DNA from 4 places in the Phyllobacterium sp. SB3 genome. Region 3 is predicted to be linked to each of the others. Evidence: riboswitches for the same ligand, from Rfam matches in the RefSeq annotation. Region 3 holds a riboswitch; each other region holds the start of a gene.
What was found. Region 3 has a riboswitch for cobalamin ahead of ABKW30_RS26050 (ABC transporter ATP-binding protein). Riboswitches for the same ligand answer to the same signal wherever they lie in the genome.

Region 1 (8,541 bases), on a different contig from region 3:
GCAGATGTAATTGCTGTAGAATCTATATCATGCAGACCAATCACAACCAGCCGTGTCTGGCGTTCTTCACCCGGATTCCAGCTTCGGTCAAAATAGTGCTCGATGCGCGAGCCGACAGCTTGAACTACAAGTCGCATTGGTTTTCCGGGTACATCGACAAAACCTTTGAGCCGCAGGATGTCATGATCAACGATCACACGCTTCAGCTTCTCGACAAACGATTTTGGCTCGGTGATAGGACCCAGACCAACGACAAAGCTCTCAAACTCGTCGTGATCATGCTCTTCACCTGCCTCATGCTCCATCTCATGATGAGATTTCCGGTTGGCAATATCTTCCTCGGTTCCGATACCGAGGCCAAGCAAAAGTTCATTGCTGAGTTTACCAAAACTTGCCGAAACCATGTTGAGCGAGCGTGACGAGCGACTTTGCACATCACTTTTAACGCCAGCAAGCTGTGCATCGTCAATAAGGTCGGTTTTATTCAGAACGACGAGATCGGCAGCGCGTATTTGGTCCTCGAACAATTCCTCAAGCGGGCTTTCGTGATCAAGCGACTCATCCTGCTCGCGCTGAGCGTCGACCTTGTCATGATCATCAGCAAAACGGCCTTCCGAAACAGCAGCAGCATCAATAACTGTCACCACACCGTCGACGGTAACCTGTGTCTTGATTTCCGGCCAGTTGAACGCTGCGACAAGTGGCTGAGGTAACGCAAGACCGGACGTCTCGATGACAATGTGGTCGAAGCGTTCAGGCCGGTCCAGAAGCTTGGTCATGGTCGGGATAAAATCATCGGCCACCGTGCAGCAGATGCATCCATTGTTCAGTTCGATCATATCTTCATCGCGGCAGGCTTCGATACCACAGCCTTTGAGCAGATTGCCATCGACGCCAAGATCACCAAATTCGTTGATGATCAGCGCAATGCGCTTTCCATTGGCATTTTCGAGCAGGTTGCGGATCATCGTCGTCTTGCCCGAACCGAGAAAGCCAGTGATGACTGTTGCCGGAATCTTGTGACCCTGCATTTTGTTATCCCTTCATTTTGAGTGGCAGTCCTGCTGCCACGAAATAGACTGTTGCCGCAGCAGTTGCCACGGCTTGATGCAACCGGCCTGCATGATCGCGAAATTCACGCGCCATGCGATTTTCCGGTACAATTCCGAGTCCGACTTCGTTGGAAACCAATATTACGGCTCCGGAAAGATTACTCAGCATATTTGTGAGGCGCGCCACTTCGATATCAATGTCCCGTTCGGCAATCATCAGATTGGTCAGCCATAATGTCAGGCAGTCAACGAGAACCGCTTTTTCACTGCCTGCCAAACTCTTCAACTTCGCCGCCAGATCTATTGGCTCTTCAACTGTTACCCATTGAGATCCCCGCCGCGCCTTGTGATGTGCGATACGCGTCGACATTTCATCATCCCATGCCCTGCCTGTGGCAAGATAGATCGCATCCAGTTTGGACGCTTCTACCAAGCCTTCCGCAAAGGAGGATTTACCGGAACGCGCGCCTCCAAGAATAAAGGTGACTCCGCGTTCCAGCACATGCATCAGGCGTCAAGCTCCGATGAGGCATAATTCTGGATTGCCCAACCCAGCGCAGTTCCGAGCACAACCCAGAAGAAGAGATTGGTTGTGAGGGTTGAAACTGCAAATTCCGAAGCAAGTGTTGGAGGAACAGCCGAAGTCAAATCTCCAGCCTCTGGCGCACCATAAACATGTGGAGCGACGATCAGCACAACACCCAGGATTCTTGCCCATACTTGCTCGCGAAGAACGATCAAGTAAACACCGCTGGCCGTTAGAACCACCGTTATCAACCACCATGCTTGGCGTGTGGCCAAATCTGCTGCCGGCATCGCTGGCAATTCCGGTGCGAGGCTAAATGCTGGTGCGAAATTGAAGATGAAAAAACCGGCAAGCCCCCAATAGATGCCGTTTTGTAGTGTGATGCGACGGCCAAGAAAAAGTGCTGCTGCACCGGTAATCAACGCAAACCCTGCTCCAGCAACGAGGTTAATCAGCAATGTGTTACCAAAACGGCCAAATGGCAGTTCAGGGCCTGCTTCTTCCTCGTGCTCGTGCGCTGCTACCGCTGCTGGAGCGCTTTCTGTGGTAGCGGCTGGAGCATCATGAGAATGACCTTCCCCGCCAGCATTTTCATACTCCTCAGCATGCAGAATAAGCGGCACATTTTTTACATACATTGCCGGTGTCAAAAGAATACCTGCAAACAGACCGGCTACAATCGTAGCCAAAAGATACTTTACCAACATGGATTAGCTCCCCCAATCTCTAAAAGCGAGACGCCGGGCACCTGAACAGGCCCCGGACCAAACAAACTACAATTTTTCAATGCATAAGACCCTTTAGCTGATTCAATCACTCAGCTAATTGAAGACTCAGTGGCAGGGAAATCCATATGAATGGCGGGTGTCGTGCGCAGTGTCGTGCAGCGTTTCGGAATGCGAAAGACCAACGCCATAAATAATGAATACGCCGAGCAGCAATGAAACCACAGCAGTCGTCAAACGGGATGCGAGCGGGAGAGAAATCGTATTTGAAGTACGAGTGGTAGCCATAACAACCTCCGTGCAGGGCCAGAAGGGACAATCCCCTTCGGTTTTGGGCACTATTACCCTATGACTGGCAGGTCTCCTGGCTCGCGGATCGCCAGATAAATGCCGCCTTCCCGGTTTCCCAGTGACCGCCTTCGGCTTTCGCCTCCAGCATTGGCATTCATCCTAACCGCTCTACAGTCGCGGGGTCGGCTGCGGTAGGATCGCCCTGATGGGTACGACCGTCGCATTCCCTTTTGATCCCTTAGCCTTTGGCCAATTCGGGAACCAATCATCTACTCAACGTTATTCACCAAGCGCCAGAAAAGTCAAACGAATCTGCGACACCTTCAACGCTGGCCACGTCAGCGCGCATGTTTAAGTGCAAACAGTGCCTCAATGTCCAGAACAGACTCCAGCTGCGCTGCAATGGCATCAAGCGCCGCATCTACCCCCGCATGATAATTGACCGTACTGGCAGAGATTCCCATGGACTGCAAAAATGCGGCCCGGAACCCGTCGGTGTTGAACAGACCGTGCATGTAAGTGCCAAAAACTTTGCCGTCAGCGGATATTGCACCATCGGCTACGCCATTAATATTCACCGCCGGACGAATGCAATCCGGGCCATCTGTCCGGCCAAGATGAATCTCATAACCATTCAAAGGCAAATCGAACTGCAACGAATGTGCTTGGACATTACGTACGGTCTTTTCCGGCTCCATTATCGTATCGATATCGAGATAACCCAAGCCTTCGATTCTTCTAACATTTCCTTCGATTCCTTGAGGGTCAGAGACGGTTTTGCCAAGCATCTGGTATCCCCCGCAGATACCGACAATATGGCCGCCACGACGCCTGTGCAGATCAAGATCACGATCCCAGCCATTTTCGCGAAACCGCTGCAAATCTCCAATCGTTGATTTGGAGCCGGGAATGATGACCAGCCCTGCGTCAGCAGGCAATTTTTCACCGCTTTTGACCATGACAACATCAACCTGCGGCTCGGCCAAAAGCGGATCGAAATCGTCAAAATTCGCAATACGATCAAGTACAGGTATTGCAATTTTTAGTGCCCGCCCTTGTCCTTCAACCAGCCGGTCCAGTACGACTGAATCTTCCGCTGGAAGACGTGACGCATCCTTCAACCAAGGAACAACACCGAAGGATTGCCAGCCTGTAAATTGCGTAATGGCCTTCAAACCCTCATCGAACAACGACACGTCGCCTCGAAACTTGTTGATGAGAAAACCAGAGATCATACTGCGATCTTCCGGAGAGAGAATCGTGTGTGTGCCAACGATTGAAGCGATCACACCGCCTCGATCTATATCGCCTACAAGAACAACTGGCACATTTGCTTTAATCGCAAACCCCATATTGGCGATATCACCCGCCCGCAGATTGATCTCTGCAGGTGAACCGGCACCTTCTACGATGACTATATCAGCGTCAGCGCGCACAATATCCCATGACTCCATGACCGCATTGAGCAATTGGACTTTGAGTTTTTGATAGTCTCGACCCTTGGCTTCACCCCAGACTTTGCCTTGCACGATGATTTGGCTGCCTGTTTCTGATTGAGGTTTCAATAAAACAGGATTCATGTGAACAGACGACGGCACACCAGACGCTAGAGCCTGCAACCATTGAGCTCGGCCAATTTCACCGCCATCGTCACTAACGGCTGCATTATTTGACATATTTTGTGGCTTGAAAGGTACAACCCTCAAGTTGCGATTACGCGCCAACCGGCACAAACCCGCCACAAGAACGGATTTACCAACGTCAGAGCCTGTTCCTTGCAACATGATTGCGTGTGTCATGGCCTTTGAGTAGCGGATATGTCTTTCTCTTCCTAGCCCCGCTCAAGCCGTTGCGCGCTCGTGTGCATTCGATACAGTAATATATACAGATATTCGGGAGGAATTATAATGGATGCAGTCGTGGATACGGCGGCCAGCCAGTTTGAGCTCAATGAGGATCAACTGGCGATTCAGAGTATGGCGCGAGCCTTCGCGGCTGACCGTGTGGCACCGAAAGCATTGGCATGGGATCGCGACAAGCATTTTCCCGCTGATGTTATTCGCGAAACGGGCCCTCTTGGCATGGGTGGCATTTACGTTCGCGAAGATTTTGGCGGGTCGGGTTTAAAGCGGCTTGATGCTGTTCTGATATTTGAAGCGTTGTCGGCAGCCTGCCCGGCATTTTCCGCCTTCATATCCATCCACAATATGTCAACATGGATGATTGATCTATTTGGAACGGAAGCTCAACGCCAACAATTCGTACCAAAGATGACGACTATGGAATGGCTTGGCAGCTATTGCCTGACCGAGCCAAATTCGGGTTCGGATGCAGCAGCACTGAAAACAACGGCTGTCCTTGATGGCGACTATTATATTTTGAATGGTGCCAAGCAGTTTATATCAGGTGCAGGTGACAGCGATATTTATGTAACCATGGTGCGGACAGGAGAGTCCGGCCCTAAAGGTATCTCCGCGCTCATCATCCCCAAAGATGCCCCCGGCCTGTCGTTTGGGGCCAATGAATTCAAAATGGGTTGGAATGCCCAATCGACGCGTACCGTCATCTTCGATAATTGCCGCGTTCCGGTTGCAAATCGGCTTGGCGCTGAAGGCGATGGATTCAAAATTGCGATGGGTGGGCTTGATGGAGGTCGTCTGAACATTGCAGCGTGCTCTCTGGGAGGAGCCCAATCGGCGCTGGAAAAAGCAATTAACTACGCTTCGGAACGCAAGGCATTCGGCAAAACCATCAATCAGTTTCAGGCGTTACAATTCAAGCTTGCTGATATGGAAACCGACCTTTCCGCAGCACGTATGCTGTTATATACCGCTGCATCCAAGCTTGATGCCAAGGCTCATGACGCATCAAAATGGTCAGCAATGGCAAAGCGCTTTGTGACGGACAAAGGCTTCGATATCGCCAATGACGCGCTCCAGATACATGGGGGCTATGGGTATCTGCACGATTACGGGGTTGAAAAAATCGTTCGCGACCTGCGTGTCCACCAGATATTGGAAGGAACGAACGAGATTATGCGAGTGATCATCGCGCGGCATATGATCAAACATTAGAGCAGAATATTCAGGGAGAGCGCTGCGATGACGACAATCGCCTTTATCGGTCTGGGAAACATGGGAAACCCAATGGCTGCAAATCTGGTCAAAGCCGGACACACCGTCTACGGCTTCGATCTATTACCGGATAATCTGTCCGTGGCAAAGGCCAATGGATTGTCGGTAGCCTCCAGCGCAGTGGCCGCTGTCGCGGAAGCAGATGTCGTCATAACCATGCTGCCTGCCGGAAAACATGTTCTGGCCGTCTACGAATCTGTAGCGAAAGCTGCAAAACACAACGCACTCTTCATCGATTCATCAACTATCGATGTGGAGTCCGCACGCAAAGCCCATGAAATCGCCAAACAGCACGGACTACTTTCCGTTGATGCACCAGTTTCTGGAGGAATTGGTGGAGCTGCGGCAGGCACGTTGACCTTTATGGTTGGCGGAAGTGCGGATGCCTTTGCCAAAGCCGAACCAGTGCTAAAGCATATGGGAGCTAGGATCGTACACTGCGGTGAAGACGGAAACGGGCAAGCAGCCAAAATCTGCAACAACATGATCCTCGGTATTTCAATGATTGGCGTCAGCGAAGCCTTCACACTGGCAGAAAAGCTTGGCCTGTCTCACCAGTCGCTTTTCGATGTTGCATCCACCTCTTCCGGTCAATGCTGGTCGTTAACGACGTATTGCCCGGTTCCGGGCCCTGTTGCCACATCTCCAGCCAACAATGACTACAAGCCGGGATTTGCAGCAGCATTGATGTTGAAGGATTTGCGGCTTTCACAGGATGCTGCAACGAGTGTCGGCGCAGCGACACCGCTCGGTGCTCACGCTGAAGCCATCTATGCCGAATTTAGCGCCGCCGGGAATGAAGGCTCTGATTTCTCAGGTATCGTCAATTATCTGCGTATAGCCAAACGTGAAAACTGAGACTGCAAATTATAGGCTGAAATCTGTAAAATTTAGGTTTGTTTAAGTTCTCGATAACCTAGCGGTAACGATGTCCGGGTAAAACTTTACAGGTGAGTAGATCAAGACCCTGCTCACCGCTCCGGATCAGGTACTGCGTACCGGGGTGGTATCTTCTGCCGACATTATCAATCGGCAGGTGCCATGCATAATTTGGCAAAAAACCGCGCTGCTCCATAATGGACAGGGCGGTTTTTTGTTTGCCGATAACTGACCTTCAAACGCGAAAAAGCCGTCACCCGGCAGGGCAACGCCTTCGCATCAGCAATGAAACTAGCAATTAGCCTGCAGACCGTGTCCAAATGAACGACATGGCCGAAGCAATACCGCTCTTGGCATTGGTGCGTGGCGTATCGCGCTTTTCCGTTGCATTCCATGCAATGTGAACACGGTTATTACGGTTAAAAATGTAGAGCATTTCTGCACCTCGAAAAGGAACTGTTGTTGCCCTCCAAATGCGCTTATTGCTTAAAGTTTGATCATGGGAATTCGTCATGCCTTGTCGCATTTGCGTTAGTAACCACGGCAAAAATGCATGGCTGACATGAAAAATAGTGGCAACTTGGCTTTCATTTGGCCTTTTTCAACAGAAAATCCATCAAAGCGAGCATGGCGCTAACAGGAAAGGCTATAACCATTACAGTCTCTAGGTTTAGCGCCACATGTCGTTGCTGCTAAAAAAACGTAACCGCATGATATCGACGCATGCTGACATCAACTTTCTAAAGAAAATCACTGAAAGCGTTGATCTTTCATCTATTGGTTTGTTACGATGCCGACATGAGCATTGTTATTTTGGCACCTCATTCATTTTCCCGGCGTCGTTTTATCGATAAGCCTTGTCGCGATACACCGCATTTATTCAATCAAAGCATTGCATTCTGCCGGGATAAAGATGCCAAATGGCACATAAGCGAATGACTGGGTAATGGCAGTGCCCGGTAAACTCGCATTCGGGTGAACTGTCAAAAAAGAGTGGGAGACTAAAAACATGAAGAAGCTACTCGCTTCAACTATATTGGCCGCTGGTCTTTTCGGTTACGCTGGATCAGCTTCGGCAGCCGAGGATTGCGGTACAGTTACCATCGCAAACATGAATTGGCAGTCAGCAGAAGCATTAGCAAATCTCGACAAGATTATCTTGTCCGAAGGCTATGGCTGCGATGCAGAATTAGTCGCTGGCGATACAGTACCAACCTTCACGTCAATGATCGAGAAAGGCCAGCCTGACATCGCACCAGAAGGCTGGTTGAATGCTGTCCGCGAGCCTCTCCAGAAGGCTGTGGAAGAAAATAAGCTAGTTTATGCAGCCCCGGCCATAACCGAAGGCGGGACGGAAAGCTGGTGGGTACCGAAGTATTTCGCCGAGGCTCATCCGGATATCAAAACCATTGCTGATGCAATGAAGCACCCTGAACTTTTCCCATCACCGGAAGACCCGAAAAAGGGCGCTGTTTACAATTGCCCGTCGGGTTGGGCCTGCCAGATCACGACGACCAACTTCTACAAGGCCTATGAAGGCGACAAGAATGGCTTCACGCTTGTCGATACAGGCTCAGCAGCTGGTCTTGATGGCTCAATTGCAAAAGCCTACGAACGTAAAGAGCCTTGGCTTGGTTACTATTGGGGCCCGACAGCAATTCTCGGTAAATATCCAATGGTCAAGCTCGATAATGGTGTCGAATGGGACGAAAAGGAATGGAACCGTTGCAACGCGATTGCTGATTGCCCGGATCCAAAGCCCAACGGTTGGCCCATCGCCGATATTTTTACCGTCGTCACCAAAAAATTCGCTGACAGAGCTGGCCCTGCTTTTGAATACCTGAAGAAACGCCAGATATCGACTGACGATGCCAACAAGCTTCTCGCTTGGATGGTCGACAATCAGGCAACCGGCGAAGATGGTGCCAAGTACT
Region 2 (8,541 bases), on a different contig from region 3:
TCGCTGGCATCGGAACGGGCGATCTCGCATAGTACCTGGCCATTGACCGGCGATGTATTCTCAAAATAACGCCCGGCATTCGGCTCGACGAATTTCCCGCCGATGAAATTGCCGTAGCGTTTTTTGAAGTTGGGTTTGACGGTTCGGTTGAATTCTACCTTGTTCATTGAAATTCCTCCCTGAAGCACGACGTTCCGGCTTAGAAGCCAACGGCAAACGCCTGCACAATTTTCATACCGCCTCCTCGCGGCATGCAGACAGCATTGCGCTTCGACGGGAATGTGTCATCCCCATCACTGAAATCAGGTTTAGGATTTGTCGCAATATTGAGACAGGAAACGTCAGAAACTCAGTTAAGGCCAAGCCGTTTCAGTTTACGATGCAATGTTGCGCGGCTCATGGCCATCATATTCGCGGCAATCGAAATATTGCCATCCGCCTTGCGCAACACACGTTGGATCACACTGCGCTCTGCCGCAGCAAAGCCTCGCTCCGCATCGGTATCCTGCCCAAGCAGATTTGCAGCAGGCAATGGGTTGCTAAGGCTTTCGTCCGTAAGCCCAAGCAGTGACCGCGCCGAACGCGATGCACCGACAACCAGGTCGTCTTCATCAACGGCAATGAGGGCATTCAACGCGCGGTCATTACCCAGATCCGCACTTTGCGCCACAACGATGCGGGCCTTTGGAAAAGCCAGCCGGAAATTCTCGGCCTCGACACGCCGCGCAGCATCGACTACGGCCATGGCAATCAGTTTGACGAAGCCCTCCGTCAGATCCGAACGTGCTGACGATACATCGATCGCTGCCATAAGCCGCCCGCGATGATCGAAGATCGGTGCAACTGTACAGGACAAAGCCGTATTGCGGCTGCGGAAATGCTGATCCCTATGAATTGTCAGGGCACGCTGTTCGGCAAGCGCGGTACCGATGCCGTTCGTACCTTCACTTTCCTCGCTCCAGACAGCACCAGTCCAAAGCCCGGCCTTGCAGAAGGTCGCATCATCACCCTCATAGCCGCGGCGATCCACCGGAACACCGTTCTTGTCTGCCAGCAGAACGCAGCAGCCAGCGCCGCCCACAGCTGAGTAAAGCCGGTCAAGCGTTGTTTCCGCCGTCTCTATCAACGAACCGAGATGCTCACGCGCCTCGCGCAATTCCTGTTCGGTGAGAATATCAGGCGGGGTGCCTTCATCCGGCTTCAGGCCATACAGGCGCATAGAGCGCCCCCAGGATGCAACCAGCGCGGACTGCGCCGCGGCATCACCCGTCAGTGCAGATTGAATATGCTCGGCGTGTAGGCCATCATGAAGCGTACCCATGGTCTCCTCCCGAAGTCCACGCATAGGGTGACGCCTGTTCTCGCCTGCGTCAAGTAACCTATTTGTCAGTGACCGGGCGTATCATCATCCGTCTCAATTGCGGTGCTTTCGCGGTCGAAGATTGTCTGCCAGCTTTTGATGCGCTCCACACGCTCATGATCGCTCTGCACGGATGCAAATGCCAATTGCTGCCGCAGACCGACACGCAAAGCGGCACGCTCTGCCCGGCTTGATGGCTTTTCAAAGTTCTCGCAGGGCAATTCTTCATTGAGGGCCGCAATCAGCCTTTTCTTGACTGCCACAGCCTCCTCCGGTCCATAGCTGAAAAACATGCGTTCGAATTGTGCATGAAGCGCCCAATCGAACTTTGTATCCTCGCCAAGCGGCCCAATAACCGGATTGCCCGGATGTAAAAACCCGCATGGCATCAGATGATCAGGGATTGGTGTATTGGCCGAATGGGTTCGCCCGGTTTTCAGGAGTTTGGGCAGGACGTGGGTATGGGGCCCGGCAGGCGAAACGCCGCCTGTGTCCGGTCCGCCTATCTTTTGGTAGACCTCGACGCGGCCGATATTTGTCAGCGCAACCCGATGCGGGTGCGTCTGGAAGATCGTGTGCATGACAGGATTGTCCGGCTCGAACAATGACCTACCGGCATTCGCCCGCAGCTCAGCCAGAAGCTTTGGGTCTGTCGTACGAATGCAGAAATCGCACTGGGGCAATGAAAGCCCCATGTCAAAAAGAATGCCCATGCGATCAATACCCCGAATGGCATTGTCGTCAGGGCCAAGCTCGGTGAGCACGGGCCGGGCAGCGCGGCGCGCCTGTCTTTCCGGCAGACAAAGCGCAACGGCCTGCGTCCACCTATGCGCGCGGGGGCTTGGCACTTCATAGGCTACAGGCACGATATTGCCGACCATCTTCGGGTCCAGCTCAACAGCTCCACGGCGTGTTGCCCGCGTCATGCTGCGTACATCCGAAATGATAGGCTGCTCACCCTTGTCCTGATGAAACTCTGCAATCGCCCCAAACGTGCCCATGCTCCAGCTTGATTGCCAGACCCCCAGATGCTTTGTCAAAACTGCGCGCAGATTATCCATTATTCTCTCCTGTCATCGCCACGGGCTGGACAATCAGTCCCTGCTGCGTGGTTTCGAGGTAGACTTCAACGCCGAAGACCCGGCGCAAATTTTCTCTCGTCAGAACGTTAGCGGGTTCACCATCGGCCAAGATCCGGCCGCCATGAAGAAGCACAAGCCTTGTGCACCAGCGGGCGGCAAGGGCAAGATCGTGTGTGGATGCGATCACCGTCGATCCGTCTTCCGCAAGGCCGGCGAATGACTGCATAAGCCCGATTTGATGAGCCGGATCGAGACCTGCTGTGGGTTCGTCCGCAAGGAGCAGCGGCGCTTGCTGGGCCAACGCCCGGGCGATCAGCACCCGCGCCTTCTCGCCTCCGGATAGCTCTAATGCGGAGCGATTCCGAAACGCTTCGATATCCATGCGCCGTATTGCCTCTTCGGCTATGAGGGCGTCCTTCGCGTCGGTAGCGGCGAAAGCGCTTTTGTGCGGCATGCGGCCAAGCATGACCAGCCGCTCCACGGAGATGGCCCACCCGATCTCGCGATCCTGCGGCAGATAAGCGGCAATTCTTGCGCGTTGCACTGCGCTCAATTGCCCGGAGGCTTTCCCATCAAGCAGGATCTCGCCACTGGACGGGACAAGTCCGAGAATGCTTTTCAGCAGTGTCGATTTGCCGGCACCATTCGGCCCGATCAAACCAATGAACTCGCCACTGGTCGCCTCAAGTTCAATGCCGTTCAGAACCTTTTTGGAACCCAGCGATACGTCCAGACGGGAAACGCGGAGCAAACTCATATCGCTGCCCTCCGTGTCCGGAATACCAGCCAGAGAAAGAAGGGAGCACCGACAATTGCCGTGAGTACGCCGAGCTTGAGATCACGGCCTGGCGCAATAACCCGCACAAGTATATCCGCTGCAAGAATCATCGACGCCCCGCCCAATGCGCTTACCGGAAGCAGCTTTGATGGCTGCGATCCGACAAGCGGACGTAACAGATGCGGGACGATCAGCCCGACAAAGCCGATGGCACCGGACACCGCCGTCGAGGCACCGACTGCAGCTGCCGTTCCAAGGATGGCCAGCCACTGCACCCGCCTGATGCTGACGCCCATGCTTGCCGCCGCGTCCGATCCCAACGTCAAAGCATCGAGCGAACGTCCGAGGCTGAACAGAAATACCCAGCCTATAATAATGAATGGCGCGGCAAGCTGCACATGCAGCATAGAACGGTCCGTAAGCGATCCGAGCATCCAGTAGACAATCTCCATCGCCGCGAATGGATTGGGCGAGAGATTGAGCGCCAGCGATGTCATGGCACCGGCAAGGCTCGATACCGCAACACCTGCGAGGATGATGGTGAGCACGCTGGCGCCCCTGCCAGCCAGCAACTGGACGATAAGTACCGCGACGACGGCACCGGCCAACGCCATAAGCGGCAGGGCCAGCGGAAACAGCAGAGACAATCCCGTATAGATCGCGATAACCGCCCCAAGTGATGCGGACGCGCTGATGCCGAGCAAGCCCGGTTCAGCCAGCGGGTTACGCAGATAGCCTTGCAGTACCGCGCCCGAAAGTCCGAGCGACGCTCCGATCATCAATCCAAGTAAAGCGCGTGGCAGGCGAATTTCGCGCATGACGAGAACAATCGCATCACCCCGTCCCGACAACAATGCATTCAGGCTTTCCGACATGGCCAGCGAGGCCGGGCCAGTCAGCAAAGACAGCGTGAATAACACAAGCGTCAGCAATACCAGGCAGACAAGGAGTAGCCAGTAGCGGTCTTTCATCGCTGTTCCGCCAGAAGTTGCACGGCGTCAACCGTAAATGGCCCGCCGCAAATCCAGTACTTGTCCGGAATATCAATCGGATGCTTGCCGTTCAGTGTCGCCCGGAATGCCGGATGTACCTGAGCCTCATAAGCAAGAGCCGGAGTGGGATAGGCATTGTGTGCTGCAACAAGATCTGGCTTGGCCATCACAAGCTGCTCCAGCGGCAATTTCTGCGTGCCTTGCATACCAAGTTTTTCGCCGAGATTTACAAGACCCGCATGTCTGACAACATCGTCCGCCAATGTGCCTTTACCGGAGGTGAGCTGATTGGCGTAATAGAGGGCTATTGTCGGCGCCGCTCCGGCTTTTGCCTGCGAGCTTTCCCGGATTCGCGCAAGCCTCTCATCCATTACACGGATCATTTCCCGTGCCTTGGCTTCCTGACCCAACAGTTTACCCATCCGGATAATATTTGATCGTATGTCATCGAATGATGATTCCGGCTCGAACTCTTCAACGCGAAAACCAAGGCGCTTGAGCATGTCTACGGTAGCCCGTGTCGTGTAGCTGCCGGCAATAATCAGGTCCGGCTGCATCAGGAAAATCTCTTCCGCCAGCCCATGATTGACCACATAGGCCTTGGCTCTTTCGGCCAGCACCGAAGCTCCCATGTCCCCGGCAAGATAGGAGACGGAATAGAGCTGGCCCTCATCCGCAAGCAGCATGGCAAGCTGATCCGTGCAAAGGTTCATCGAGACAACCTTTATTGGAGACACTGCTTGGGCTGACGAGCCCAAGGCAGCTAACAGGAAAAAGCAAAGAAGTAATTTGCCGAATGGCATCATCTAGAAGCTTCCCTTGAGACCCACAAAGGCAGTGCGTCCCGGTGTGCTAAACCCAAACACCTCTTCATAGTTCTCATCAAACAGGTTTTCGATCCTTGCATAGGCTTCCACCTTGTCATTGAACTTGTAGCTGCCCCCAATATTGACCAGCGTATATTCATCCAACCCAACTCGGCTCGGAGCCGGTGAGGTAAATGCGTCATCCTCCATCTTGCCATTGAATGTAACTTCGCCAAAAACCCGGGCACGATCTTCATAGAATGTATAGGCCGCATTCAATGAACCCGAATGCTTTGGACGGCGCACCTCTTCCCGGCCATCCGGGTCGGTTGCGTCCGTGTAGGTGTAGGTCGCTGTCGTGGTAAAGCCGTTCATCAAATTGACGGTCGCCGACACCTCAACACCCTGACGGCGGCTCGTGCCATTCTGGTTAATTGGCGTAGCCACAGGCGCATATATCGTGACGATTTCGTCGGTAAGGTTTTGGTGGAAATAGGTTACGTCCAACACAAGCCGATCATCAAAAAAGCTCTGCTCAACACCGATATCCCAACCAAGGCTCTTTTCCGGTTTTAAATCCGGATTGCCCAGATAGGTGGAAGGAAAGAAGCCGAACTGCTCATAAAATGTCGGGTTAGTCACACCTGTTCCGACCGAACTGTGCAAACGCGTTCCCCATCCGGGAATTTTCCAGGCAGCGCCAATGCTGTAGGTCGAAGCATCCTTGAAACGGTCGTTACCATCATGCCTTACAGCGGCATTCAAATAGAGCTGGTCGTAAAATTCGCCCCTGTACTCCCCCACGAATGAATGCGTCGTGCGATCATGTTTGTCGAATTGCGATGAGCTGGAAGAGTCAATCTTCGATGCTTTTTGCTGGAATGTCTCACGCTCACCCTCATAACCCGCTGTCAGCGTGTGCTTCGCCTCGGCAAAGGACGGCGTTTCGAACGTATAGCTTGCCTGATAGGAACCAGAGAACCTGTTGCCGTCATTTCCGGATTCGTAATCGCCATCCTTGAAGTATTCGCGCTTGGTATCTCCATCCTTGATACGCGCCTTCTGAACCAGCGCTCCGTCAAGAGAGGTCCACGTGATCCCCAGCGAGCCCAGCAATTCCTCAGTTGATGTCTGATTATCACTATCGATGGGCAATCCTTGGAAAGGCGAGCCGTAATCGCCCTCGCGATCATAATCACTTTTGCGATTAACGTAACGGAATGTACCGTCAAGAACGACATCCGGCGTCAGGTCGATCTTGAACTTGCCATTGATCGTGCCGTTACGGTCACCATCCTTTTCCGAGCCGAAACGGGAAACATTGAACCCGTCATTCTGACGCCATGCGCCCGACAGCGAGAAGTCGTAATTCTCCTTGCCACCCTGCAGAAGCACACTGCCCAGCCATGTCCCGTCCGTGCCTGCCTCAGTGCGTCCGCTCACCTTGAAACCATCGCGCGAGCCGCCCTTGGTGATGATATTGACAACACCAGCCAAGGCATTCGATCCCCAGAATGCACTCTGCGGTCCGCGCAAAACTTCGATATGATCGATATCCGCTACCTGCAAACTGCCGAAATCAAACTCGCCATTGCCGGTCTCACTCGCTTCGATACCGTCAATCATCACAAGCAGATGGTTGCCCTCTGCACCACGTACACGCACCTGCGTCACGCCGCCATAGGAACCTGTTCGTGAGACAGCGAAGCCCGGAACCTGCCGTAACGCATCCGCTACGTAACGGGTCTGGTTTTGCTCAAGCTGCTCACCGGTTATGACCGTATAGGCGCGGCCCGATTTCTCCGCCTCGATTTTCGACTGGCCAAGATCGATATAGATCGGATCAAGCTGGATGGAGCCATCCGCGCTGGTCGTCTCCTGCGCTTTTGCAGCGCCACCCAGAATAAGGAATGCGGCCCCCACAAGACCTGCCTGCTTCAACATGTTCGCCCCCACGGCTTGCCAGCATGTTACGGGCTGGCGATTGCGACTGAACCGCGAACGGGGGAAAATGATGTGTGGACAAGAACGCCAATCACCCATCGCCCTGCAAGCGGCAACACTTTTTCAAATGTCACCGCGTTCATAGCGACCGCGCCGGAACACACCCCGTGCTCAGGCTTGGTGACCGGATCTGGCAGGTCTCCTGACTTCCGGATCATTGCAAGCTCTTCCGCCTTCCCAATCGCGCCGTTGCGCTTTCAGTGGCATATGGAAGACCGCTTCCCGGTTACAGTTGCGGGGGCAGCCACGGATTAGGCCCCGAAATGGGTCATCCTCACCGTGTTCCCTTTTAATCCGCATATAATTGCGGAACCAGTTCCATATTCTGGATAGCAACTGTGCAGGAACCGGTCAATCGCGATACAATTTTAGGGCGGGATAGACTGCGGCAGAACATCCGCCTTTCACTCTTCGACTTCCTCAAACGGCTTCTTGAGCAGATAGGTATCCATGATCCAGCCCTTTTGAGCACGGGCCACATTGCGCAATCGCTCGATATCATCCACGACCTCGCGTAGCTTGCCAGACATGAGAATCTCATCCTCGGTGCCGATATAGGCGCCCCAATAGATATCGACATCCTCATGGAGATTCTTGAAAGCCCCCTCGCCGTCGAGCATGACCACGACGCTTTCCGAATTATTCGGAAAGCCTTCCGCCAGCTTTCGCCCTGTCGTGATGGTGATCGACTCGCCTATGCGATTGAGCACGACCTTGTGCTTGGCCGTCAGCGCCTGAATGCTGGTAATGCCGGGAATGACATCATACTCGAGTTCGAAATTGCCCTTGGCGTTCAATCTGTCGAGAATACGGATCGTACTGTCATAGAGCGATGGATCACCCCAGACGAGGAAAGCACCGCATTCATCGTCGCCCAGCTCCTCCATGAGAAGATGTTCATACGTCGCCTCAACCTTGTCATGCCAATCGGTGACACTCGCGCGATAGGTGGATGAGGGCTTTTGGCGGATCGGCGTTTCAAAATCCACCATGCGATAATCGGGATCGGTAATGAACCGCTCACAGATTTCACGGCGAATGCGCGACAATTGCTCCTTCTCCGCACCCTTGTCCGGAATGAAAAACACATCGACCTGATTGAGAGCGTTGACAGCCTGTATGGTGACGTAATCCGGGTTGCCAGCGCCAATCCCGATAATGAGCACCTTGCGTTTCACTGGGCCGCACGCGCAACCGGCGTCGCCGCCAGTCCCTGCTTCTCTTCAATCAACGCACAAAACAGATCATGCAGCCGTTTCGCTCCTGCGTACTTGCCCGCATAGGCTTCAAGCTTGATGACCTCGCTGCTCGCAGCAGCCACGATATCGACGCCCCGCGGGCGGGACAGCAGCCATGCGAAGAACACATCTTCCGGTGCACTGGATGCATCCACGGCAGGCGGATTGTTGTGTTGGCTTGTACTGGCGCCGAGAGACATGCTTAACCCCGATTGCTGGGGGCAAGGGTCGAGCGCGAAGATTGCATATAGTCAGCCTGCGGCAAACCATTGCAAGCGACA
Region 3 (6,770 bases):
TCTCAAATCGAGCGTCATCGGGAATTCCGGCGAAGCCTGTTCTTTACGTAGCTCGTAAGCCCCTGCCGTATGGCCGCGCGGTTCAAATCGCGCCAGCCTGCGAGCCTCGGCTTCGTTGGAATTAATGGGGAAGGTGTCATAACTACGTCCGCCGGGATGTGCGACGTGATAGGTACAGCCCGCGATAGCTCGCCCGGACCACTGATCGTAAATATCAAACACCAGCGGGGTGTTGACCGGGATCATCGGATGCAGACCGGAGCGTGGTTGCCAAGCCTTATAACGGACACCCGCAACTGCGGTGCCATTGGTTTCGGTCATTCTCAGTGGCACTTCGCGGCCATTGCACGCGACACTGTAACGGGCTGCATTATACCCTTCGACCTTGATCTGCAGCCGCTCCACGGAGCTATCGACAAAGCGGACTGTACCGCCGATAGCGCCCTGCTCACCCATGACATGCCATGGCTCCAATGCCTGCCGCAGTTCGAGTTTGACGCCTTCATTCTCGATTTCCCCACAGAATGGAAAGCGAAACTCAAGCTGCGCTTCGAACCATTCCGGCCGGAAATCAAAGCCGTTTTGCCGCAGGTCGGCGAGCACATCGAGAAAATCCGCCCAGACGAAAGCAGGCAGCATGAACCGGTCATGCAATGTCGTTCCCCAACGCACGAAACTGCCTTCAATTGGGCTGTTCCAGAAACGTGCAATCAAAGCCCGAACCAGCAATTGTTGCGCAAGACTCATACGGGCATTCGGCGGCATTTCGAAACCGCGAAACTCGACAAGGCCAAGCCGCCCCGTTGGGCCATCGGGCGAAAACAACTTGTCGATGCAAATCTCGGAACGATGCGTATTGCCGGTTACATCCACCAGCAGATTGCGGAAGAGCCGGTCGACCAGCCACGGCAATGGCGGCGTACCATGCCCCGGCAAAGGCACCTGTGCCATGGCGATTTCGAGTTCATAGAGACTATCGTGGCGCGCCTCGTCAAAACGTGGCGCTTGGCTGGTCGGGCCGACAAACATGCCCGAAAACAGATAAGACAAGGAAGGATGACGCTGCCAATGCAACACCAGACTCTTCAAAAGGTCGGGACGACGCAGGAACGGGCTGTCATTGGGTGTTTCACCACCAACCACCACGTGGTTGCCACCACCCGTGCCGGTATGCCGCCCATCGATCATGAATTTGTCCGCACCAAGCCTTGTCTGCCGCGCCTCCTCATAGATCGTCTCGGTCGTCGCAACGCATTCACGCCAGTTCGAGGCTGGATGAATGTTAACTTCGATCACGCCCGGATCTGGCGCAACACGTATGACACTGATGCGCGGGTCCTGCGGCGGACCATAACCCTCAATGTGTACCGGCAGACCGAGTTTGGCGGCTGCAGCTTCCGCTGCGCCTACCAGCTCAAGATAATCCTCAAGCGCCTCAACCGGCGGCATGAATACACTTAACCGGCCATCGCGCGGTTCAACAGAGATTGCCGTCCGAACTGCTCCGCCAATCTCGCCAAGTTCCTGCTCCACCCGCTCCTGTGCGCTGCCTTCAGCGGCGGTAAACGAAGCAACCGCTTGTGAAGCCTCTCTCGCATCAACCGCTGCTGGCGCTGGTGAATCCGGCAATGGGCCCCGCTCGACCGAGGGATCGACCGGCACAATAAATGGAAACTCTGAAGGCGGCACATGCGGCAGCGCGCCCAATGGCAGGCGATAACCAACGGGTGAGTCCCCCGGCACAAGGAATAGTTTGCCGCGCCGTGTCGTCCATTTCTCACTGCGCCAGCGTGGACCTTGTGCGGCCTGACTGTTCCAGCGCTGCACAGGAAGTACGAACCCCGTGGGCTCGGTCAGTCCGCGCTCGAAAACGCGTGCCATGCGGCTGCGCTCTTCCGGGTCTTTCAACTTGGAGTTCGAAGGATCGACATTCTCCGGAAGATTGCCTTCCTTGACGATCCATTCCGCCGGGTCCTCATAGGCCGCGGTAACCATTTCGTCTTCAATGCCAAGTTCACCAGCCATCCCGACCAGCAGCTTGCCCGCATCCTCCGGTTTGACGTCTGCCTCGCTGTTTTCTTCCGCGATAAGGTCCGGATTAACCCAGATCGGCTTGCCGTCCTTGCGCCAGTAAAGCGAGAATGTCCAGCGCGGCAGGCTTTCACCCGGATACCATTTGCCCTGTCCGTAATGCAAAAATCCGCCCGGTGCAAAACGATCGCGTAAACGGCGGATAAGCTTGTCGGCCTTTTCACGTTTTGTCGGACCAACGGCTTCCGTATTCCACTCGCCGGATTCAAAATCATCGATGGAAACGAATGTCGGCTCGCCGCCCATGGTCAGCCGCACGTCCCGTTCTTTCAGCAGCGCATCAACCTCGTTGCCGAGAGCATCCAGCGCGTCCCATGATTCGTCTGAAAATGGCTTGGTGATCCGTGGGTGCTCCGAAACACGCGTCACGCGCATGTCGAAACCGAATTCGACATTGGCGGGTTCGGCCATGCCCGAAATCGGCGCGGCATTGCGATAATGCGGTGTCGTCGCCAATGGAACATGGCTTTCGCCGGTCAAAAGGCCCGAGGTCGGGTCAAGCCCTATCCAACCTGCACCCGGCAGATAAACCTCGCACCAGGCATGGAGATCGGTGAAATCCGTCGTGGTTCCGGCAGGACCATCGATCGCCACAAGATCGGGCTTCAACTGAATGAGGTAGCCGGAAACAAAGCGCGCAGCCAAACCAAGATGACGCAATGTCTGCACCAGAAGCCAACTGGAGTCGCGACAAGAACCGGTACGGACATTCAATGTGGTTTCCGGCTCCTGCACACCCGTTTCCATACGGATCACATAGCCAATCTCGCGCTGGATACGGGCGTTCAGATCAACGACGAAATTGACTGTATTCGTGCTGGAGCGGTCAATCGTCGCCAGAAAATCCGACAGAAGCGGACCAATCGGGTCCGGTTTCATATAAATGGAAAGATCGTCGCGTATTTCTTCCGGATAGGTGAAAGGCCAGATTTCCGCGACCGGTTCAACGAAAAAGTCGAACGGGTTGTATACCGTCATATCAGCAACGAGATCGACTTCGATCTTCAGCTCGGTCACAGGTTCCGGAAAGACAAACCGCGCAAGGAAATTGCCATATGGGTCCTGCTGCAAATTGACGAAATGGTTGGCCGGGCTGACCTTCAGCGAATGGCTCAATACCTTCGTTCGGGAGTGTGGGGCGGGTTGAAGGCGGATGATCTGCGGCCCGAGCATGATGGGGCGATCATATTTATAGTGCGTCAAATGATAGACTGCTGCGTGTATTGCCATGTCGCCCCGAAATTTAATATAAAATTCAATGTCGCCAAAGAGTACGCGCGAAGCCTAGCCTACTCCACGCGCTTGTTCACGTTTAAAAATCCTATTCTGCCATTTATTTTAGCACGTGCTGATTCTGCACCTTAAACGGGCTGATAATTTCTAAGCGAGAGCCAGTATAATTTGCATCTGGCTTGCGGCGTGGTTCGACGGAGCTCACCATGAGGAAGGTATGCTGATTGCAGGAAGTTAACCCTTGAAGGTTGGCGACTAACATGCAGTCAAACCACCTTCCTCATGGTGAGCCCCGTCGAACCACGCAGAGAAACCAATGCAGTAAAGGGAGATCGCTGAGCATCACCCTGGAACTGAAAAAGACCCGGACGAGCTGGACACTCACTATCCGGGTCTCATTTCATTAACACCAGGAAAACGGGAGGCGGGCGAAAGCCTGCCTCTCACTCCTGCTACAAAGATAGCATTTCCTCCGATTTTTCCAAGCACTATCTCTTTTGTGCCATTTCATTTCCAATCTTGTTCCTCTAGTAATCATCACCGATGGTTTCTTCGGCTCGACAACGCCGGAGATGAAAAGAGAACACGGTGAGGCGTACCCAAAAGGGACCGAAACCGTGGCTGCCCCCGCAACTGTAAGCGGTGAGCGACGCCTGACAATGCCACTGGCCGCAAAGCCGGGAAGGCAAGGCAACGCCGAGACCCGCGAGCCAGGAGACCTGCCATCATAATTGAAATTCGAACCGGACGGGGTGTGCCGGGAGCGATGCGATGACCTGTCCGCATGCTGCGGTCCCGAACGCTTTGACATAAAGCCGATCATCGCCTGCGTTCCCTACCCTCCACAGATGGACAGGTATGAACGTTCTCAACGTCTGCGTTTCCGCCCAGATTCTCTCCCCAATTTCACGATCGTTATTGACGATTGTTATAACATTACTATATCGCAAAACCATGTTGAATAGACCGAACGATTTTTGTGGCATCGGAGTACAGGCATGACGCACATCCAGCTTGATGCGAAAGCTGTGAGCTACCAAACCGGCGCGCATGTTCTCGTCAATGCTGCTTCTATAAGCGTCCGGTGTGGTGCCCGTCTCGCAATCATTGGGCCCAATGGCGCTGGCAAATCCACCCTCCTGCGCATGCTGGCCGGGCTGCAGCGGCAAACTTCCGGCGAGATCATCTTCAACGGCAAGAATATCATCCAAATGACACCTCTAGAACGTGCCCGGCAGTTTGCTTTCGTCGGCCAGACCGACTCACCAGACCAGCAGCTGCTTGTCGAGGATTACGTATCGCTCGGGCGTATTCCGCATCTTGGTTTGCTTACCAAAGCGGCAGACCGGGAAATCGTCGAGGATTCGATGCAGCGCGCAAGGATCACGCATTTTCGCCGCCGTCCTCTGGGCTCGCTATCTGGCGGTGAGCGTCAACGCATGCAATTGGCACGGGCGCTCAGTCAACAGCCCGCCATCCTGTTTCTCGATGAGCCTACCAATCACCTCGACCCCAAAGCCCGCAGCGAACTCTTATCGCTGGTCGCAGGTCTGAATGTCACAACCATCGCTGTCCTGCACGATCTGCCGCTTGTCGCGCCATTCGCAACCCATGTTGCCGTCATGCATAGCACACAGCTGGTAGCATCAGGCACGCCGGATGAGACGCTGACCCCGCGCATTGTCAGTGACGTTTTCGATCTTGACGTGCTCCGCCTGCGGCATCCCTCGCGCCAGCGCGATCTCATGGTCTTTGAAGCACCCGAACAAAATCACGATACCCACCCTCATCCACGGAGCATTTGATGAAAAAGTCTTTTCTCGCCCTCGCATTGACCATGCTGTCGGCACCAGCCTTCGCCCTTCCTGTGACGGTCGATAGCTGCGGCAGATCATTGACATTCGATGCCGCCCCCAAACGTGTTGTCGTCAACGATATTAATATGAGCGAAATGGCTTTTGCGCTTGGCCTGCAACCACTCATGGTTGGCGTGACCGGCATCACCGGCTGGTACAAGCTGGACGATGCGTTCATCAGACAGCAGGGCTCCATACCGGAACTGGCACCCAAGAACCCGACACTTGAAAATCTTATTGCCGTGCAGCCGGATTTCTTTTTTGCAGGCTGGAACTATGGCATGCGTGTCGGCGGCGAAGTTACGCCCGACACACTTGCTCCCTACGGCATCAAGACGCTGGAATTGTCGGAAAGCTGCGTTCACATCGACAAAAACCGCCCTGCCGCTACCATGGATTTGCTCTATGATGACATGGAAAAGTTGGGCAAGATTTTCGGCAAGGAAGCTGAAGCTGATAAGCTAGTTTCCGGCTGGAAGGCCCAACTGGCTGAGATCAAGCAGAAGGTCGGTGCCAATAGCGGAACCCGTGTATTCCTTTATGATTCCGGTGAAGACAAGCCATTCACTGCGGGCAAGTTCGCTATCCCCACCGCGCTGATCAGCGAAGCTGGCGGCGTCAACATCATGGATGATCTGGAATCAAATTGGGCTACCACCTCCTGGGAAACTGTCGCAGCGCGCAATCCGGAATTCCTCGTGCTGCTCGATTATCAGGACGATGCCGGGTACAATAAGCTCCTCGACTTCCTGAAAAGCCATCCGGCGATGAAGGAAACCGATGCCGTGAAGAATGAGCGCTTTGTTGCCCTGCGGTATGCCGAAATCACACCCGGACCGGCAAATATCGAAGCCATCGCGAAAATCGCCAAGGCAATGCATCCGGAAGCATTCTGAGTGCATCTCCCGATACGAACAAAGCTGACACTTGCAGCAAGTACGGTGCTGGTCATCGTGCTTGCATTGCTTTCGATTGCCTATGGATCAACTTTCATCGCACTTGGCGATGTCATCAATGCGTTGGCACACTTCTCGGGCCTGAGCGATCTGACTACGACAGTGCCCATTGAACGGATCATCGTCGACCTGCGCCTGCCACGTGCTATTCTCGGCCTGTGTGTCGGTGCGGGGCTTGGTATCATCGGCGCAATGCTGCAGACAGTCACACGCAACGATCTCGCCGATCCATTTCTGTTCGGCCTTTCTTCCGGTGCAGCGGCTGGCGCCGTTTCAGTCATCAGCATTTTCGGGGACCGGTTTGGCGTGTGGACCCTGCCTGTAGCAGCTTTCAGCGGCGGTATGCTCGCCGCTATTATCGTCCTGCTGCTGGTGCGGCGTGTACAGGGTCAAGGCCCGGAACGCATGATCCTCGCTGGCCTTGCAGTATCCTTTATCTTCACGGCACTAGCCAACTATATGGTTTTTTCCGGTGATCAGCGCGCGGCTCATTCGGTACTGTTCTGGACACTTGGCGGTTTAGGGCTGGCGCGCTGGGATAATCTGCCACTGGCGCTGATCGGGCTTGCTTCGATCCTCATCTTCGCGCTTTACAATCACCGCAATCTCGATGCGTTTCTGGCTGGCGAAAACA
Region 4 (8,541 bases), on a different contig from region 3:
TATGACGGTGTTCAGCGAAATTGACCACATGCTGTCGCACCTGAAATCATGGATGAAACCGGAAAGACGTTCCGCTGGTTGGCGTATGTGGCCTGCCAGGGCAGAGTTACGGTATGTCCCTCTCGGGGTTGTTGGCGTGATTGCTCCATGGAATTATCCAGTCAATCTTGCACTTACTCCACTGGCAACTGCCATTGCAGCGGGTAATCATGTTTATCTCAAACCTTCGGAGCATACTCCACGCACCAGCGAGTTTCTGGCATCGCTTCTTGCGGACGTCTTCCCGGCGTCTCGGGTTGCGGTTGCACTTGGTGGTTCAGAGGTCGGTAGCGCTTTTGCTGGTCTACCTTTCGACCATTTGCTCTTCACCGGCTCTACCGCCGTTGGTAAAAAGGTGATGGCAGCAGCCGCACGGAATTTAACCCCGGTAACACTAGAGTTAGGCGGGAAATCGCCTGCCGTCATTGGAGAGGGCATCTCGTTTGGCATGGCTGCCACACGTCTTGTAACAGGAAAACTTTACAATGCCGGTCAAACCTGCATTGCCCCAGATTATGCACTGGTACCACAAGCAAGAAAAGACGAATTTGTTAAAGCGGTGCGGAGGGAAGTCGCGTCGCGATACAAGCAAATTGATGCGACACCCGATTATACGCATATTGTAAATGACGGACAGTATCGACGATTAAAAGGTCTGTTGGAAGATGCAAGCGAGCGAGGTCACGAAGTGATCACGCTGGTTGAACCAAAAGATGCAGGCAATGCCGAAATTAATCGCCTACTGCCGCCGACTCTGGTGATCGACCCCACCGACGATTCCCGGATCATGCAAGAAGAAATCTTCGGTCCCATCCTTCCAATCAAAACCTATAAAACGATTGACGAAGCAATCGCTTATATCAATTCCCATGAGCGACCGCTGGCTCTTTATTGTTTCAGCAACGACAAAATCGAGACCGAGAAACTCCTGTCAAACATTGTTGCCGGGGGAGTGTGTATCAACGAAACCTTGCTTCACATAGTTTGTAACGATTTGCCATTTGGTGGTGTAGGCGCAAGCGGAATGGGACACTACCATGGGCGTGAAGGTTTCCAAACCTTCTCCAAGGCGATGCCGGTGTTGCATCAGGCTCGCATGCCGCTGAGCGACAGGCTCAAACCTCCTTATAAGGGTTTGGCTGACATGATTGTTCGACTGTTCGTGCGTTAAAACATCAGGACATTGGCAAAGCAGGCCAGTTTCTGACGATCTTACCTTTCTGATATGCTGCAATTGAGCCAAATTGCTGGAGTACGAACTCGCTTTGGGTTGGTCTAATAAATGCATAATCGCCGGAGTTGATGTTCTTGCCCGTAGGCAGGCTCGAAATCATGTGTACTGTCGAATGCTTTGGAAAGCTCGCTTTCAAAGCGTATTATCCAAACAGCACGCACCTCGGACATGTTGGTAGCGCTCGTTTCGCAATCATCTGCACGTGCTGGAATCATTGACGCAACAAACGCCTTGTCATGATTGTTTCTCGTCTAAGGATACAAGCGCGGGGTCGATGCCCTCGACCTGCTGTTCAGTGGTTGGCTGCACTTTTTTCCGGCCGGCATCTGTCGACACGGGTACCAGCCAAGTGGTGATAAAGGTTAAGACCGCAACCACGAAGACACCCCAGAATGTCCAATGAAGGGCGGAATAGAATACAGCTTGGATGGCAGGGTTTGAGGAAAGATTGATCAACCCTGCGGGTTGATTAAGCATGTCGTGCAATTGGACGGCCAGCTCGCCGCTACCGAAATACAATATACCAGCGTTCAGAATCGCGCCAAGCGCAGTTGCGCCAAGCGTATTACCGAGACTTCGAGAAAAAATGATGGATGCGGTAGCGCTACCGCGCATGGACCAATCAACACTCTCCTGAACCAGAATGATGCTGGTAAAATTGATGAGACCCATACCAAATCCCATCATGAAAGCGCCGATTCCGGCAACCACGGGACTGCTGTCGATCATGAGGAAGGGCAGAAAGGCAGCGCCGAGTGGAAACATGCAACTGCCAACGCGCAACGTGTTGCGAATTCCAAAGGTACTGAAAAAACGACCCGACAGCATGACGGCCAGCGGCCAGCCTACGATGAGCATGGTCAACGTAAATCCGGCAACCAAGGGTGACCGCCCCAGCACACCTTGTACATAGATGGGAAGCATGGTGGTCAAGCCAATGAGAGCCATTCCGGCGAGGAGAACAACGGTATTACTTGTAGCGATAAGCCTGCGGCTCCACAGTTCCAATGATATGATGGGTTCGGGAGCCCGGCGCTCCTGCAAGAAAAACAGGTAACCCGCGACGATAACCAATACAGCAAGCCCGGTGAGAACGACAAACCCTGCATTGGTCTCAGTGAGCATGATCAATAGCGAAACAATCGCGATCGAGAAGAGTACCGTTCCGAGGTAGTCGATCTTTACCTGCCTGTGTTCAATCGTTTCGTGCAGAAAAAGCACAAAGCCGATTATCGTCAAAATACCCAAGGGAATGTTGATCCAAAAAATCCAGCCCCAGGAAACGTAGTCAACGATAAGGCCACCCGCGAGGGGGCCCATTACCGCGGAAAAGGCCCAGACGGTTGCAAGACCACCTTGGACTTTCGCACGTTTTTCGAGCGTATACAGATCTCCGACGACGGTCATTGCGACAGGTGTAATTGCGCCAGCGCCAATACCCTGCAACAGACGAAAACCGATAAGCGAGGCCATCGACCATGCAAAGCCAGCAAATGTGGAAGCGATAAGGAATATGACAATTCCAACCACGAGGATGGGTTTGCGCCCAAAGGTATCGGACAATTTTCCGTAGATAATAGTAGTCGTTGATTGTGCGAGAAGAAACGCTGAAAAAACCCAACTATAATAGGTGAAGCCGCCAAGCTCCCCGACAATGTGCGGCATGGCCGTGGCAACGATCGTTGCTTCTATTGCAACCATAAATGTGGCCAGAACAATCGATACGATAACCAATGGGCGGTTCGTTTTCAAAACTCTATCGGTCATGATAATTCTTCAAAAGTTCCTCAAGAACGGATAGTTTTCACCAGCCATGCAGCCAGCGCTCGAATGCGTTCCTGATATTGATTTGCTGTCGACGAAGGGAATCCTGCTGCAGAAGCTGCGCAGGCTAGTTCAATCCCTGTAAAGGATGAATGTCAACGTCGTTTCAGCTTCATTTTAAAGCGTCACTACGATTTTGCCAAATTGCTGGTTGGACTCCAGAAAGTGATGTGCTTCGATGATGTCGTCAAATGAAAACGTTTTGGCGATGACCGGTTGCAAATCGCCGGATGCCAATCCAGCCAGGATAAATGTCTTGGCAGCATCCAGTCTTTCTTGATCTTTGATGACCTCGTGGACGAGATAGCCGCGCAACGTTAGTCTCTTGCTCAGGACATGGGACAGTGGAAAGGGCGTTGGTTCCGGGCTTAATCCACCATATTCGATAAGAATGCCCGCCTCTGACATAGCTGCTGTCAGCGGTTCGAATATTGGCCCTCCGACCGCATCGAACACTACCCTTACACCTTCTGGTCTTGCAATCTCTTTAAGGCGAACCTCCAAATCCTCTTCTTCCGAGGCAATGACATAGCTTGCGCCATGCTCAAGCAAAGCATGCGTTTTTCCGGATGTACGCGTGACTGCAATTGAGGTAGCGCCCACCATGTTTGCAATCTGAATCGCTGCAAGGCCAACACTGCTGGATGCGGCAGTAATGCCTACGAAGTCACCCTTACGTAGCTTGGCAACATCGATCAAAGCACCATAGGCAGTAAGATATTGCATCCAAAGCGCAGCAGCCTCTACCCATCCAAGTGATGGCGGGTGTTTGACAAGCAATCTTGCAGGAAAGGTTGCAACTTCCCCGTAAGCGGGCCAGCGAACCATCGAAACAGGCGGAACAACGCTGACGACATCACCGGGCGCGAAGCCATCCACGCCTTCGCCTATCATGTCCACAATGCCAGCTGCCTCCAGCCCTAATCCTGAGGGCAATGGTGGGGTCTCAATATATTTCCCTGTGCGTAGCAGAGCTTCAGCGCGATTAAGCCCCAGCGCCTTAACGCGAATGCGTACTTCGCCTTCGCCCGGTGCGGGAAAATCTACGTTCTCAATACGAAGAACGTCGGGACCACCAAATTCATGAAAACGGACTACACGAACCATCAAGCTAAACTCCAAATTATTTGAACTGAATAGGGTATAAAAGCCGTTAGATCGGTGATAAATATGCTAAGAAATAATGCAGTAGAAACTAAGAGTTTTGAATATGGATCGCCTTCTGAGCATGACGGTGTTTGTCAAATCGGTAGATTTAGGCTCTTTTGCCGCTGCGGCGGATGAATTGGGCCTATCAGGTCCAATGGTGGGCAAACATATCCGTTTTCTGGAAGAACGGCTCGGCTTACGCCTTCTCAACCGTACCACCCGCCGCCAGAGCCTAACGGATTTCGGACATGCTTATTATGAAAGCTGCCGCACGGTTCTTGCCGAAGTGGATGCAACGGATGCTCTTGCCGCAGATCAGCTCGTCGAACCTCGCGGGAAATTGCGGGTCACAATGCCAGTGCATTTTGGCCGTCGCTGTGTAACCCCTGTCTTGCTGGAACTTGCGCAAAAGTATCCCACATTGGAACTGGATTTATCCTATAGCGATGGCTTCTCCGATCTGGCGGAAAACGGTTTTGATCTGGCAATCAGAACTGGTGATCCTGAAGATAAGGCAGGTATCATCGCACGCCGTGTCGCGCGTCAACATATGATCGTTTGCGCTTCGCCGTCATACCTTGAAAGGCATGGCAGGCCCGAACATGTACAGGATATTGGTCGACATCAGGGCATCATCTATCGCCGGTCCGGTGGAATACGGCCATGGTTGTTTCCGGGCGGTCAAACGGTGATACCGATCAACCGCATACGTCTTGACGATCTCGATGCCATTGCTGATGCCGCAACCAGCGGGATGGGGTTGGCCTGGCTTCCAAGCTGGTTGGTGCGGGGACGTCTTCAAGAGGGCGTGCTTGTTCAATTACTATCCGATCAGCCCGGTTTACCTTACGACTGCTATGCGATGTGGTTGCAAACGCCTCACTTGTCGTTAAAAGTGCGAATTGCTGTGGATGCGTTGGCTACTGCGCTTCCAAAGATGATGTAGTCCTTTCATTAGCTATTCAGGATGTTTGTGATTCGCTGTGCGGATATGCCCGATATCCACAGTCACGATAATCTCACGCACAGGATTTGCGACTTTAAGCGAACTAGCTGTTGACGCAATTTTAACCTCGTCTACTATATATAGTGTTCAAGGTTCTTCCGATTCGTGAGGATGGGAAGCTAAGACGGGAATACGGTGAGGGGCACTCTCTAAGAGTGCTGCAATGCCGGAGCTGCCCCCGCAACTGTAAGCGGCTAGCTCTTGTTCGATAATGTCACTGGAGCTGAAGAGCCTCGGGAAGACAAGAATGAGCGCGATGATCCGCAAGCCAGGAGACCTGCCTTGATCTAACGATTCCACCGGCGGGGCGCCGGGATGGTCGCGAACATGATGTCGGTGATTAGCCTACACGTGCCGCTTCCCCCAGAACCTCTCCACAAACAGGCGACGGGTAAGATCCATGAGCAATCTTTTCAGTGTATTGAGCGAGATTAGTCCGCCTGAAGCCATCTACGGTTTGACATTTTCAAACGAATTTTTCTGACCAATTAGTCCGGCGATGCGCTTGCCGGAGCCTGTTCCCATGACTGCAAACCATACGAGGAAATCATGAGCATTATCGTTTACAGCAAGCCGGCCTGCGTTCAGTGCACCGCAACCACTCGCGCCTTGGATCGTCACGGTGTTGAGTATGACGTTATCGATGTTTCAAGTGATCCGGATGCCTTCGAACTGGTTCAAAGCCTTGGTTATCGTCAGGTGCCGGTTGTGATTGCTGGTGAACAGCATTGGGCTGGTTTCCGCCCGGATATGATCAGTACACTCGCTTAGCAAGGATAAGGGATTATGGGTGGGATCGTTTACTTTTCCAGCAGATCGGAAAATACCCACCGTTTCGTCTCCAAGCTGGGCTTCGCCTCGCAGCGCATACCAGTTAGTGCCCGCGAAGAGCTGCAAGTAAATTCCCCCTATATTCTGATCGTGCCGACCTATAGCGGCGACGGCGGCAAGGGTGCCGTTCCAAAACAGGTAATTCGCTTCCTTAATGAAGCGGGAAACCGTTCACACCTCCGCGGCGTCATCGCCGCGGGTAACAGCAACTTCGGAGAGACCTTCGGGATCGCCGGCGACATCATCTCCGCTAAATGCCAGGTACCTTATCTTTATAGGTTCGAGCTTATCGGCACGGAGCAGGATGTCGCTAACGTTAAACATGGATTGGAACGATTTTGGACACCCTCACTCTCGAACGGCCAGTGAAAGCCGCCGAAACAGTACTGGACTATCACGCGCTCAACGCAATGTTGAACCTCTATGATGAGGAGGGAAAGATCCAGTTGGATCAGGATCGCATGGCGGCGAAGCAGTACTTCCTGCAGCATGTGAACCAGAACACGGTGTTCTTCCACAATCTGCGGGAGAAGCTCGATTATCTGGTGACCGAAGGCTATTACGAGCGCGAGATTCTTGATCAGTATTCTTTCAATTACGTGCGCGACCTGTTCGATTATGCCTACGAAAAGAAATTCCGGTTCCCGACTTTTCTGGGCGCTTTCAAATATTATACCAGCTACACACTGAAGACTTTTGACGGGAAACGCTATCTTGAGCGTTACGAAGACCGCATCTGCATGGTGGCGCTGACGCTGGCGCAAGGCAATGAGGCTCTGGCGCGCGATATGGTTGACGAGATCATTTCCGGACGCTTCCAGCCGGCGACACCAACGTTCCTCAATGCAGGCAAAAAGCAGCGCGGTGAACTCGTTTCATGCTTCCTGCTCAGGGTTGAGGACAACATGGAATCGATTGCGCGGGGCATCAACTCAGCGTTGCAGCTCTCCAAGCGCGGAGGCGGTGTGGCCTTGTCGCTTACCAATATCCGTGAAGCCGGAGCACCGATCAAGCAGATTGAAAACCAATCATCGGGCATCATTCCAGTCATGAAACTGCTGGAAGACAGCTTCTCCTATGCCAACCAGCTTGGCGCTCGGCAAGGTGCTGGTGCCGTCTATCTGAATGCACATCATCCCGATATCATGCGTTTTCTTGATACCAAGCGTGAAAATGCAGATGAGAAGATTCGTATTAAGACATTGTCGCTTGGTGTTGTGGTGCCGGACATCACGTTCGAGTTGGCGAAAAACAATGAAGATATGTATCTGTTCTCGCCCTATGACGTAGAACGCGTTTATGGAATTGCCTTTACTGAAATATCGGTGACCGAAAAGTACCGTGAGATGGTGGCGGATTCGCGTATCCGCAAGAAGAAGATCAAGGCTCGCGACTTCTTCCAGGTTCTGGCCGAGATACAGTTCGAGAGTGGTTATCCCTACATCATGTTTGAAGACACGGTGAACCGCGCCAACCCGATTGCGGGACGCATCACCATGAGCAATTTATGCTCCGAAATCCTTCAGGTCAGTGAGGCCAGCGAGTATAATGCCGACCTGTCCTACAATCACATGGGGAAAGATATCTCCTGCAATCTCGGTTCGCTGAACATCGCCGCAGCGATGGATTCTTCCGATTTTGGCAAGACCATTGAGACAGCAATACGTTCGCTCAGCGCTGTCTCGGACATGAGCCATATCTCTTCAGTGCCTTCGGTCGAGAAGGGTAACGATGACAGCCATGCTATCGGCCTTGGCCAGATGAACCTGCACGGGTATCTCGCGCGGGAACGTATCTATTACGGCTCCGAAGAGGGTATCGATTTTACCAACATCTATTTTTATACCGTGACGTATCATGCCGTCCACGCATCAAATCGGTTGGCTGTCGAACGAGGTCAGAGCTTCAAAGGCTTTGAGAATTCGAAGTACGCATCTGGTGAATACTTCGACAAATATACGGAACAGGAATGGCTGCCAGCCACGGAGCGTGTGCGGGAGCTGTTTGAAACAGCCGGTATAGCAATTCCAACGCAAGAAGATTGGGTGGCCCTCAAGCAGGCAGTGATGACATCGGGTCTTTACAACCAGAATCTGCAGGCGGTTCCGCCGACAGGATCAATCTCCTATATCAACCACTCGACTTCTTCGATCCACCCGATCGTTTCCAAGATCGAAATCCGCAAGGAAGGCAAGATTGGCCGCGTTTATTACCCGGCTGCATTCCTGACCAATGATAATCTCGACTACTATCAGGATGCTTATGAGATCGGCCCGGAGAAGATAATCGACACCTACGCCGCAGCTACGCAGCACGTGGATCAAGGCCTATCGCTTACATTGTTCTTCCGCGACACCGCGACAACGCGCGATATCAACAAGGCGCAAATCTACGCTTGGAAGAAGGGCATCAAGACAATCTACTACATCCGCCTTCGCCAAATGGCCCTTTCCGGCAC

Region 1: it holds a riboswitch for cobalamin, as region 3 does, so the genes downstream of both, ABKW30_RS14180 (CbtB domain-containing protein) here and ABKW30_RS26050 (ABC transporter ATP-binding protein) in region 3, are expected to answer to the same signal.
Region 2: it holds a riboswitch for cobalamin, as region 3 does, so the genes downstream of both, ABKW30_RS01175 (TonB-dependent receptor) here and ABKW30_RS26050 (ABC transporter ATP-binding protein) in region 3, are expected to answer to the same signal.
Region 4: it holds a riboswitch for cobalamin, as region 3 does, so the genes downstream of both, nrdH (glutaredoxin-like protein NrdH) here and ABKW30_RS26050 (ABC transporter ATP-binding protein) in region 3, are expected to answer to the same signal.

What each region holds. Positions count from the first base shown of each region.
Region 1 covers NZ_JBDYKI010000003.1:619,343-627,883, reverse strand. The annotation lists gene cobW (cobalamin biosynthesis protein CobW) at 1-1,031, opposite strand, end outside; gene cobU (bifunctional adenosylcobinamide kinase/adenosylcobinamide-phosphate guanylyltransferase) at 1,036-1,560, opposite strand; gene ABKW30_RS14185 (CbtA family protein) at 1,560-2,285, opposite strand; gene ABKW30_RS14180 (CbtB domain-containing protein) at 2,412-2,591, opposite strand; cobalamin riboswitch at 2,640-2,875, opposite strand; gene ABKW30_RS14175 (cobyric acid synthase) at 2,933-4,393, opposite strand; gene ABKW30_RS14170 (isobutyryl-CoA dehydrogenase) at 4,514-5,668, shown strand; gene mmsB (3-hydroxyisobutyrate dehydrogenase) at 5,696-6,586, shown strand; gene ABKW30_RS14160 (hypothetical protein) at 6,906-7,043, opposite strand; gene ABKW30_RS14155 (ABC transporter substrate-binding protein) at 7,617-8,541, shown strand, end outside.
Region 2 covers NZ_JBDYKI010000001.1:228,290-236,830, forward strand. The annotation lists gene adh (aldehyde dehydrogenase) at 1-167, opposite strand, end outside; gene ABKW30_RS01150 (GAF domain-containing protein) at 350-1,321, opposite strand; gene ABKW30_RS01155 (hypothetical protein) at 1,387-2,421, opposite strand; gene ABKW30_RS01160 (ABC transporter ATP-binding protein) at 2,414-3,199, opposite strand; gene ABKW30_RS01165 (iron ABC transporter permease) at 3,196-4,191, opposite strand; gene ABKW30_RS01170 (ABC transporter substrate-binding protein) at 4,188-4,925, opposite strand; gene ABKW30_RS01175 (TonB-dependent receptor) at 5,019-6,962, opposite strand; gene ABKW30_RS01180 (hypothetical protein) at 6,989-7,180, opposite strand; cobalamin riboswitch at 7,137-7,354, opposite strand; gene cobF (precorrin-6A synthase (deacetylating)) at 7,427-8,200, opposite strand; gene ABKW30_RS01190 (hypothetical protein) at 8,197-8,460, opposite strand.
Region 3 covers NZ_JBDYKI010000010.1:109,269-116,038, forward strand. The annotation lists gene ABKW30_RS26045 (transglutaminase family protein) at 1-3,321, opposite strand, end outside; cobalamin riboswitch at 3,852-4,066, shown strand; gene ABKW30_RS26050 (ABC transporter ATP-binding protein) at 4,323-5,129, shown strand; gene ABKW30_RS26055 (ABC transporter substrate-binding protein) at 5,129-6,076, shown strand; gene ABKW30_RS26060 (iron ABC transporter permease) at 6,077-6,770, shown strand, end outside.
Region 4 covers NZ_JBDYKI010000002.1:397,863-406,403, reverse strand. The annotation lists gene ABKW30_RS08405 (coniferyl aldehyde dehydrogenase) at 1-1,210, shown strand, start outside; gene ABKW30_RS08400 (MDR family MFS transporter) at 1,508-3,040, opposite strand; gene ABKW30_RS08395 (zinc-dependent alcohol dehydrogenase family protein) at 3,215-4,204, opposite strand; gene ABKW30_RS08390 (LysR family transcriptional regulator) at 4,308-5,192, shown strand; cobalamin riboswitch at 5,326-5,552, shown strand; gene nrdH (glutaredoxin-like protein NrdH) at 5,802-6,023, shown strand; gene nrdI (class Ib ribonucleoside-diphosphate reductase assembly flavoprotein NrdI) at 6,039-6,452, shown strand; gene nrdE (class 1b ribonucleoside-diphosphate reductase subunit alpha) at 6,422-8,541, shown strand, end outside.